DNA from 2 places in the Streptomyces sp. NPDC098781 genome. Region 2 is predicted to be linked to the other one. Evidence: predicted binding sites of a transcription regulator. Region 2 holds the regulator's gene; the other holds the start of a gene.
What was found. Region 2 encodes HspR, which represses chaperone genes until heat shock. Its sites were predicted from a motif close to TTGAGNNNNNNNNNCTCAA; they were not measured.
Positions count from the first base shown of each region.

Region 1: the regulator HspR is predicted to act here: its motif matches at 2,244-2,262, upstream of dnaK (molecular chaperone DnaK).

Region 1 is NZ_JBIWAK010000008.1:256,549-261,534, forward strand. It holds partial or broken gene ACIQWG_RS30490 (hypothetical protein) at 1-1,521, shown strand, start outside; gene ACIQWG_RS30495 (OsmC family protein) at 1,587-2,015, shown strand; gene dnaK (molecular chaperone DnaK) at 2,309-4,204, shown strand; gene narI (respiratory nitrate reductase subunit gamma) at 4,201-4,923, opposite strand; gene narJ (nitrate reductase molybdenum cofactor assembly chaperone) at 4,920-4,986, opposite strand, start outside.
Region 2 is NZ_JBIWAK010000005.1:485,360-490,345, reverse strand. It holds gene ACIQWG_RS23070 (substrate-binding domain-containing protein) at 1-327, opposite strand, end outside; gene ACIQWG_RS23065 (fibronectin type III domain-containing protein) at 622-2,310, shown strand; gene ACIQWG_RS23060 (heat shock protein transcriptional repressor HspR) at 2,385-2,849, opposite strand; gene dnaJ (molecular chaperone DnaJ) at 2,855-4,036, opposite strand; gene grpE (nucleotide exchange factor GrpE) at 4,073-4,723, opposite strand; gene dnaK (molecular chaperone DnaK) at 4,723-4,986, opposite strand, start outside.

The DNA.
Region 1 (4,986 bases), on a different contig from region 2:
AGAAGGGCACGCCGGTCCAGCCCGATCGCGCCGACCTCGCCGCCCGTTGTGCCGTCGTCAACCGCTTCCTGCTCACCTTCCCGGTCGGTCAGGCCCCGGACCACCTGCCGCTGACCTACCCCGACGGGGACGAGGAGCAGATCGCCGCGCGCTGGCGGCGCGACGGCATCCCGGCCGTGTACGAGCGCTGCGGCACCGCAGGTCCGGAGCCCGACCAGCTCCTGGTGGAGTGGATGGGCTGGTTCGGCTCGCCCCCCCGACCATCAGCTGGCCTTCGCCACCGCGCTGACCCGGACCGTGTCCACCGCGATGGACATGGCGGGCGGCCGCCGGGACTCCATGGACGGCGAGCCCGTCAAGAAGCGGCCCTGGCAGTGGGCGCTGGAGTGGTTCATCACCTCCTACCCGCTGCTCGGCGGCATCGCGGCCGGCATCAAGCTGGTCGCCGACGCCGAACTCGCCCGCGCGCACGGCATCGCCGTGGCCGCCGTCAACGCCGAGGCCGGCGAGATCTACATCAACCCGCTGCGGACGTTCGAGGCGGAGGAATGGCGGTTCATCCTCGCCCACGAGATGCTGCACGCCGCCCTGCGCCACGGCGACCGCTGCGGCACCCGCGACCCGTACCTCTTCAACGTCGCCTGCGACTACGTCATCAACGGCTGGCTGCGCGAGATGCAGATCGGGGAGATGCCCCACGGCCTGCTGTACGACGCGCAGTTCACCGGCCTGTCCGCCGAGGAGGTGTACGACCGGATCGCCGGCGACCTGCGCCGGATGCGCCGTCTCGCCACCCTGCGCGGCAAGGGCCTCGGCGACATGCTCGGCGCGCCCCTCGGTCCGCCCGGCGACTTCGTCGACCTCGACGAGTTCTACCGCCGGGGCCTGTGCCAGGGCCTCGACCTGCACCAGCAGCAGGAGCGCGGCTTCCTGCCCGGCGGACTGGTCCAGGAGATCCGCGCGCTCAGCCATCCGCCGCTGCCCTGGGACGCCCAGCTGGCCCGCTGGTTCGACGAGTTCGTGCCCCGCCCGGAACCGGTGCGGACGTACGCCCGCCCCGCGCGCCGCCAGGCGTCCACGCCCGACATCCCGCGCGCCGGCCGCTACTTCCCGCCGGAGGAGATCGCCCGCTGCACCTTCGGGGTGGTCCTGGACACCTCCGGTTCCATGGGCGCCGGCCTGCTCGGCAAGGCGCTCGGCGCGATCGCCTCGTACGCCGGGGCGCGCGACGTTCCGGCCGCGCGGGTGGTGTTCTGCGACGTGGGGCCCTACGACGCCGGGTACGTGCCGGTGGCGGACATCGCCGGCCGGGTACGGGTGCGCGGGCGTGGTGGCACGATCCTGCAACCCGGGATCGACCTGCTCCAGCGCGCGGACGACTTCCCGCCGGGCGCGCCCGTCCTCGTCATCACGGACGGCTGGTGCGATGTGCTGCGGGTGCGGCGCGAGCACGCGTACCTGATTCCGCAGCGCGGTCGCCTGCCGTTCACCCCGCGTGGGCCGGTCTTCCGGGTGCAGTGAGCCGGAGTGTGGTCGGATGGGAGCACGGACCCCAGCAAACGGGCCCCCACGCGAAAGGAAGAACCGTGGCTACCACGCGCTCCGCACACACCGTCTGGGAAGGCAACCTGCTCGAGGGCAACGGTGTCGTCAACTTCGACTCATCCGGTGCCATCGCAGCCCAGCCGGTCACGTGGGCCTCGCGCTCCCAGGACGCGAACGGCAAGACCAGCCCCGAGGAGCTGATCGCCGCCGCGCACTCCAGCTGCTTCTCCATGGCGCTCTCGCACGCCCTGAACGGCGCCGGCACCCCGCCCACCAAGCTCGTCACCTCGGCCGACGTGAACTTCCAGCCGGGCGAGGGGATCACCGGCATTCACCTCACCGTCGAGGGGACGGTGCCGGGCATCGACAACGATGCGTTCGTCGCCGCCGCCGAGGACGCCAAGGCCAACTGCCCGGTGAGCCAGGCGCTGAAGGGCACGGACATCACGCTCTCCGCCAAGCTGGCGTAGCGCCCCCGGGGGTGCGGCGGGCCCGTGAGGGTGTCGCCGCACCCCCTTTTGAACGTTGAACGAGTCCGGCTTCCGTCCGCCCTGGACCGGCGTCGCCGTGCACCGGCGGCGCTCGCGTGCGACCGTATTGCGGGAGGCGTCCCGCAGCCCCCGCCGCGCCCCGGCGCACCGGGACTGAGCGCCCGCTCAGCCCCCGTTTGGCACCCGCCTCCTAGGTCACTCGCCCCATTGACAAGAACCCACTCAAGTTTTGTGCTGGAGTTCCAGAGGTGCCCTGGCGGAAGGGGACAACGATGGCACGCGCGGTCGGGATCGATCTCGGGACCACGAACTCGGTGGTCGCCGTCCTGGAGGGCGGCGAACCCACTGTCGTGGCCAACGCGGAGGGGGCCAGGACCACACCGTCGGTCGTGGCCTTCGCCAAGAACGGCGAGGTGCTCGTGGGGGAGGTGGCCAAGCGGCAGGCGGTGACGAACGTCGACCGCACCGCGCGCTCCGTGAAGCGCCACATGGGCGACGCGAACTGGCGCTTCCCCGATCAGGGCGACATCGACGGCACCCGCTACCGGGCGCAGGAGCTGTCCGCCCGGGTGCTTCAGAAGCTGAAGCGGGACGCCGAGTCCTATCTCGGCGAGGACGTCACCGACGCGGTGATCACCGTCCCCGCCTACTTCGACGACGTCCAGCGGCAGGCCACCAAGGAGGCCGGCGAGATCGCGGGCCTGAAGGTCCTGAGGATCATCAACGAACCCACGGCCGCCGCCCTCGCCTACGGTCTGGACCGGGGCGAGGAACAGACGGTCCTCGTCTTCGACCTCGGCGGCGGCACCTTCGACGTCTCCCTGCTGGAGATCGGCGACGGCGTCATCGAGGTCAAGGCCACCAACGGCGACACACACCTGGGCGGTGACGACTGGGACCAGCGGATCGTCGAATACCTGGTGAAGAAGTTCAAGGGGCAGTACGGCATCGACCTCGGCAACGACAAGATGGCGCTGCAACGGCTGCGCGAGGGTGCCGAGAAGGCCAAGATCGAGCTGTCCAGCTCCTCCGAGACCACGATCAACCTGCCCTACATCACCGCCTCCGCCGACGGCCCCCTGCACCTCGACGAGAAGCTGACCCGCGCCCAGTTCCAGGAGCTCACCGAAGACCTCCTCGACCGCTGCAAGACCCCCTTCCACCAGGCGGTCAAGGACGCCGGCATCAAGCTCTCCGCGGTCGACCACGTGATCCTCGTCGGCGGCTCCACGCGGATGCCCGCCGTCACCGAACTCGTGAAGGAACTCACCGGCAAGGACCCGCACAAGGGCGTCAACCCCGACGAGGTCGTGGCCGTCGGCGCGGCCCTCCAGGCCGGCGTCATCCGCGGCGACGTCAAGGACGTCCTGCTGCTCGACGTCACCCCGCTGTCCCTCGGCATCGAGACCAAGGGCGGCATCATGACCAAGCTCATCGAACGCAACACGACCATCCCGACCCGGCGTTCGGAGATCTTCACCACCGCCACCGACAACCAGCCCTCGGTCGGCATCCAGGTCTACCAGGGCGAACGCGAGATCGCCGCGTACAACAAGAAGCTCGGGGTCTTCGACCTGACCGGCCTGCCCCCGGCCCCGCGCGGAGTCCCGCAGATCGAGGTCGCCTTCGACATCGACGCCAACGGGATCATGCACGTCTCCGCGAAGGACATGGCGACCGGCCGGGAGCAGAAGATGACGGTGACCGGCGGCTCGGCGCTGCCGAAGGACGACATCGACCGCATGATGCGGGAGGCCGAGCAGTACGCCGAGGAGGACCGCAACCGCCGCGAGGCCGCCGAGACCCGGAACCAGGCCGAACAGCTCGTCTACCAGACCGAGAAGTTCATCCGCGACAACGAGGACCGGGTCCCGGCGGACACCAAGGCCGAGGTCGAGTCGGCGATCACCGACCTCAAGCAGCAGTTGGAGCAGAACGCCGAGACCGGTGTGCTGCGCACCGGCATCGAGAAACTCGCCACGGTGAGCCAGAAGATGGGACAGGCGATGTACGCCCAGTCCCAGCAGGCACCGTCGGACGCCGACGCGGGCACGAGCACCGGCTCGGGCTCGGAACAGGCGTCACCGCAGGACGACGACGGCGTAGTGGACGCGGAGATCGTCGACGACGAGAAGGACGAGCGGGACCAGAAGGGCGGGGCGGCCTAGGAGCCCGCCTTCTCCCAGCCGCGCCGCTCCGGCCGCGGCCCCAGCTGCTCGGGGTCGCGGCTGCGGTACACCACATACGGCCGGAACAGGTACTGCACCGGCGCGCTGAACATGTGCACCAGCCGGGTGTAGGGCACCAGCGCGATCAGCGCCATGCCGACCACCGCGTGGATCTGGTACAGCACCGGCACGCCCGCCATCCGGTCCAGGTCGGGCTGGAGGGTGAACAGGCTGCGGGCCCAGGGGGCGATGGACCGGCGGTAGTCGTAGCCGTCGCCGGAGACATGGGTGAGCTTGGCGACCATGCCCAGCACGATCGCGCCGAGCAGGACGACGTACATGACCTTGTCGTTGGCCGTCGTCGCCCGGAACACCGGGGCGTTGGTGCGCCGCCGGTAGACCAGCAGCCCGATCCCGGCGACCGTCACCACGCCGGCCGCCGTACCGCCGTACAGGGAGAACAGGTGGTACGCGTGCTCGTCGACGCCGAGCGAGTCCGTCCAGGACGCCGGGACGAACAGGCCGACCAGATGGCCGACCAGCACGAACAGGATGCCGTAGTGGAAGGCGGGCGAGGCGATGTTCAGCAGCCTCGACTCGTAGACCTGGGAGGAGCGGGTGGTCCAGCCGAAGCGGTCGTAGCGGTGCCGCCAGACCAGGCCGGCTACCAGCAGGGCGAAGGTGACGTAGGGCAGGACGCCCCAGAGCAGTGTGGTCATGGGCGCGCTTCCGGGTGGGCGGTCGGCAGGGTGGCGCACACGGCGTCCAGGACGGACGCGTAC
Region 2 (4,986 bases):
CACGTCGACCTGGTCGGCGATCATCTGCTCCAGCTGGGTCTCCTGCTTGCCCGCGTCCGCGTCCGCGTTCTTGTAGACGACGCTGCCCTGCTTGTCGGTGAGCTCCAGGACCTTGCTTCTGATGATGGGGAAGTCGAACTTGTCGTAGCGCGTGTTCGCCGTCTCCGGCAGCAGCAGCCCCACCGTGAGGTCGTTGCCCTTGGTCGGGCTCGCCTCACTGCTGTCCCCGGTGACACCCAGTGCCCCGCACGCGGCCAGCGAGAGGGTCATCGTGGATGCGGCGGCCACGGCGGTGGCGGTGCGGCGCAGGGGGCGCAAGGGACGCATAAAGAAGCTCACTTCTGGTGCCTTCGGGACACGGGCGCGCCAGAGCGCCCAGATGTCTGAAAAGACAACGCGTCGACGCCCCCCAGCGTCAAGCGGAATCACTTAACGAGTGCGCAACACCACGCTCCGCTGATCATGTAAAGACATAGCGGAACCCCTCCAAACGCCCGTTACACCCCCTCCACCGAACCTCGATCGAACGTGTGACCAAGATCCGTACAACCAACCCCATTCCTCGCGAGTCCTGATGAGGACAGCTCGCCCCGCTGTCCCGTTACTCGACCAGAGGATCGAATGAACCCAGCCAGAGGCACGGCCGCCACGGTCGTGCTCGCCACCGCCGCAGGACTCGTCACCGCCGTCGCGGCCCCCGCCTCCGCGGCGGTCACCTGCACCTCACCGGTGTTCAAGCGGACATTCTACGCGAATACCAGCTTCTCCGGCACGCCGCGCAGGACCGACTGCGACGGCGTCATCGACCAGAACTGGGGCACGGGCGCCCCGGCTTCGGGACTGCCGACGAACAACTTCGGCGTCCGCTGGAGCGTGACCCGCGACTTCGGGTCCGGCGGGCCGTTCACTCTCAGCGCGTCCGGTCTGGACGGCATCCGCGTCTACGTCGACGGCAACCTGAAGATCAACCTCTGGAAGAACCTCTCCACGACGGTGTCCAAGACCGTCAACGTCGACATCCCGAAGGGCAAGCACGCCCTGCGGATCGACTACGTGAACTGGACCGGGTCCGCCCGCGTCAAGGTCGGCTACACGCCCCGCACTTCGGCCTCCGTCGACAAGATCGCACCGCTCAGCCCGACGGGCGCGGCCGTGACCTACGACCGGGCCACCGGCAAGGCCAGGCTGACCTGGGCCGGGAACAAGGAGATGGACCTCGCGGGGTATCGCGTCCACCGCCGGGTCAAGGGCGGCTCGTATCCCGCCGCTCCGCTGGCCACGACGACCTCGACGTCGTTCACCGACACCTCCCTCCCGGTCACGGGCGCCGCCTACGAGTACTCCGTCCGCGCCTACGACAAGGCCGGCAACGCGTCAGTGGGGACGGCTTCGCTGACGGTGACCACAGCCGACCGCACGGCGCCCGGCGTCCCGGGTGGGCTGAGCACGGATTCCCGGCAGGACGGGCTGTGGGTCGGCTGGGGTGCCGTCGAGGGGGCCACGTCGTACCGGGTGTACCGGGCGGCCACCGCGGACGGGACGTACACGCGCGTCGGCGCCACCTCCGACGCGTCCTACGTGGACACCTCGGCCGTGGAAGGCACCACCTACTTCTACCGGGCGACCTCCCTCGACGCCGCGGGCAACGAGTCCGCGCGGTCCTCGGCCGTGAGCGGCAAGCGCAAGGACCTCACCCCGCCGTCCGCTGTGACCGGCGTGAAGGTCACACCGACCGAGTACGGCTTCCATGTCAGCTGGGACGCCAACCCCACGCCCGATCTGGCGCGTTACGTGGTGCGCCGGGGTGAGCTGCTCGGTGACGAGGAGGAGCGGATGTGCTCCCTCTACCCGGGCTACTACCTCTCCGCCGATACCACCTCGTACGCCTACACCACCGTCCCGGACGGCGAGGAGTCCTGCTTCATCGTCGATGCCGTCGACGACGACTGGAACTCCAGCTTCCAGTGGACCCGCGAGGCCGAGATCGTCGTCGCGACCGAGCTGGACCTGACGCCGAGCACGCCGACGCCCGAGGGTTCGCCCCTGACGCTCACCGTCACCCCGGCCGAGGGCGCCGAGGGCAACCTCCTGGAGTGGTCCGGGGCGCAGGCCGAGAACGGCTACCGCGTCTACCGCTGGAACCGGGCGACTTCGGCCTACGAGAAGATCACCGACGCCGCCTCCGGTACCCACCAGTACTACGACACCGGCGTCTCGCGCGGCACCACGTCCTACTACTGGGTCACGGCCGTGTCCGCGGACGGCACGGAGAGCCTGCCGGCGGGCGACACGGCGGTCACCACGCCGTAGGTCCCGAGCACCGCGCAACAGACGAAGGGGCCGTGGGTTCGTACCCACGGCCCCTTCTGTGTCCTGACGTGACGTCAGTCGTTCTGCTGCCGCTTCGGCCGCCACACCACCAACGCGCTGGTCTGCTGCACCTCCTGGTACGGCACCAGATCGCGCCGGTAGGACGCGTGCACCGCCGCCTCGCGCTGCTGCATCGCCGCCGCGGCGCCCTCGACGGCGGCCTGGAGCTCCGCCACCCTGGCCTGGAGGGCGGCGACCTGGTTCTCCAGTTCGATGATGCGCTTGATGCCGGCCAGGTTGATGCCCTCGTCCTGCGACAACGCCTGCACCTGGCGGAGCAGTTCGATGTCGCGGGCCGAGTAGCGCCGGCCGCGGCCGGCCGTGCGGTCCGGGGACACCAGGCCCAGACGGTCGTACTGGCGCAGTGTCTGCGGGTGCAGGCCGGAGAGCTGGGCCGCCACCGAGATGACGTAGACCGGGGTCTCCTCGGTCAGTTCATACGGCCCACGGAAATTGTCACCGCGTCGACGACCGTCCATCACCGTCATGCTCCCTTCGCGGCCTCGAACAGCTCCGCCCGCGGATCCTCACCCGCGGTCGCCTCGCGATACGCCTCGAGCGCGTCACGAGCCTTCCCCGAAAGGTCCTTCGGGACACTCACCTCGACGGTGACCAGCAGGTCTCCGCGCGTGCCGTCCTTGCGGACCGCGCCCTTGCCCCGCGCCCGCATGGTGCGGCCGTTGGGCGTGCCCGGCGGCAGTTTCAGGGTGACCGGCGGTCCGCCCAGGGTGGGGACCCTGACCTCGCCGCCCAGCGCCGCCTCCGTGAAGGTCACGGGGACGGTCACCGTGAGGTTGTCGCCCTTGCGGCCGAACACCGGGTGGGCGTCGACGTGCACGGTGACGTACAGGTCGCCCGCCGGGCCGCCGCGCTCGCCGGGCGCTCCCTTGCCGCGCAGCCTGATGCGCTGACCGTCCGACACCCCGGCCGGGATGCGGACCTGCATGGTCCGGGACGACTTCGCGCGGCCGCTGCCCTTGCACTCCATGCACGGGTGCTCGGCGATCAGGCCGCGCCCCTTGCAGTCGGGGCAGGGGTCGGTGAGCGAGAAGCCGCCGCCCGAACCCCGGGCCACCTGGCCGGTGCCGACGCAGGTCGGGCACACCCGGGGTGTGCCGTTCTTGTCGCCGGTGCCCGCGCACGCCTTGCACGGCGACTGCGAGGACATCCGCAGCGGGACCGTCGCCCCCTCGATCGCCTCGGTGAAGCTGAGGCTGACCTCGGTGTCGATGTCCTGGCCCCGGCGTGGCTGGGTGCGGGTGGTGCCCGTACCGCCGCGGTTGAACAGGCCCCCGAAGACGTCACCGAGTCCGCCGCCGAAGCCGCCCGCTCCTTGCTGTCCGCCCTGGGCGCCGCCTCCGAAGAGGTCGCCCAGGTCGAAGTTGAAGGAGCCGCCCGTGCCGCCCGGCCCCGGGCGGAAGCCGCCGTTGCCGAACAGGGTGCGCGCCTCGTCGTACTCCTTGCGCTTCTTGGGGTCGCCGAGGACGTCGTTCGCCTCGGAGATCTCCTTGAAGCGCTCCTCCGCCTTGGCGTTGCCCTTGTTGGCGTCCGGGTGGTTCTCGCGGGCGAGCTTCCGGTACGCCTTCTTGATCTCGGCCTCGGTGGCGTCCTTGGGGACGCCGAGGACCTTGTAGTAGTCCTTCTCGATGAAGTCCTTGGTGCTCATCCTCGACGTCCCTCCTCTCTCCTCGTCAGTTCAACGTCAGCCCTCGTCCGGGCCACCGCTCTCCTTGTCGTCGGCCGCCTCGCCGGACTCCTCCGACTTGACGGTCTGCGCGCCCGGCTGGGGCTCGGCCACGGCCACCCGCGCGGGGCGGATGGTGCGCTCGCCGATGCGATACCCCGGCTGGAGGATCGCGACGCAGGTCGTCTCGGTGACGTCCGGCGCGTAGGAGTGCATGAGCGCCTCGTGGATCGTCGGGTCGAAGGGCTCGCCCTCCTTGCCGAACTGCTGAAGACCCATCTTCGCCGCCACGGTCTCCAGCGACTCCCCGACGGACTTGAATCCGCCGACGAGTTCGCCGTGTTCCCGCGCGCGGCCGATGTCGTCGAGCACGGGCAGGAGCTCGGTCAGCAGGTTCGCGATGGCGACCTCCTTGACCGTGATCCGGTCCCGCTCCACCCGGCGGCGGTAGTTCTGGAACTCGGCCTGGAGCCGCTGGAGGTCCGCGGTGCGCTCTTCGAGCGCCTTGCGCACCTGGTCCAGCTGCGCCGTCAGGCCGGCGATGTGAGCTGCCTCGTCCCCGGCCGGGGCCGCCCCCTCCTGAGGAGCGGCCTTCGACTCGGCGTCGTCAGGGGTCGCGCCGGAGGGGACGTCGGGCTTCTCCTCGAAGCCCGGGGTCTCCTCCGTCATTACGCGACACCGTCCTTGCGCTCGTCGTCCACGATCTCGGCGTCGACGACGTCGTCGTCAGCGGCCTTGCCGCCCTGGGTGGCGCCCTCGGGACCGCCCGCGGCCTGTCCGGCCTGGGCGTCGGCGTACATGGCCTGGCCGACCTTCTGGGAGACCGCGGCGACCTTCTCGGTGGCGGTGCGGATCTCGGCGGTGTCCTCGCCCTTGAGCGCGGTCTTCAGCTCCTCGACGGCGGCCTCGACCTCGGTCTTGACCTCGCCGGG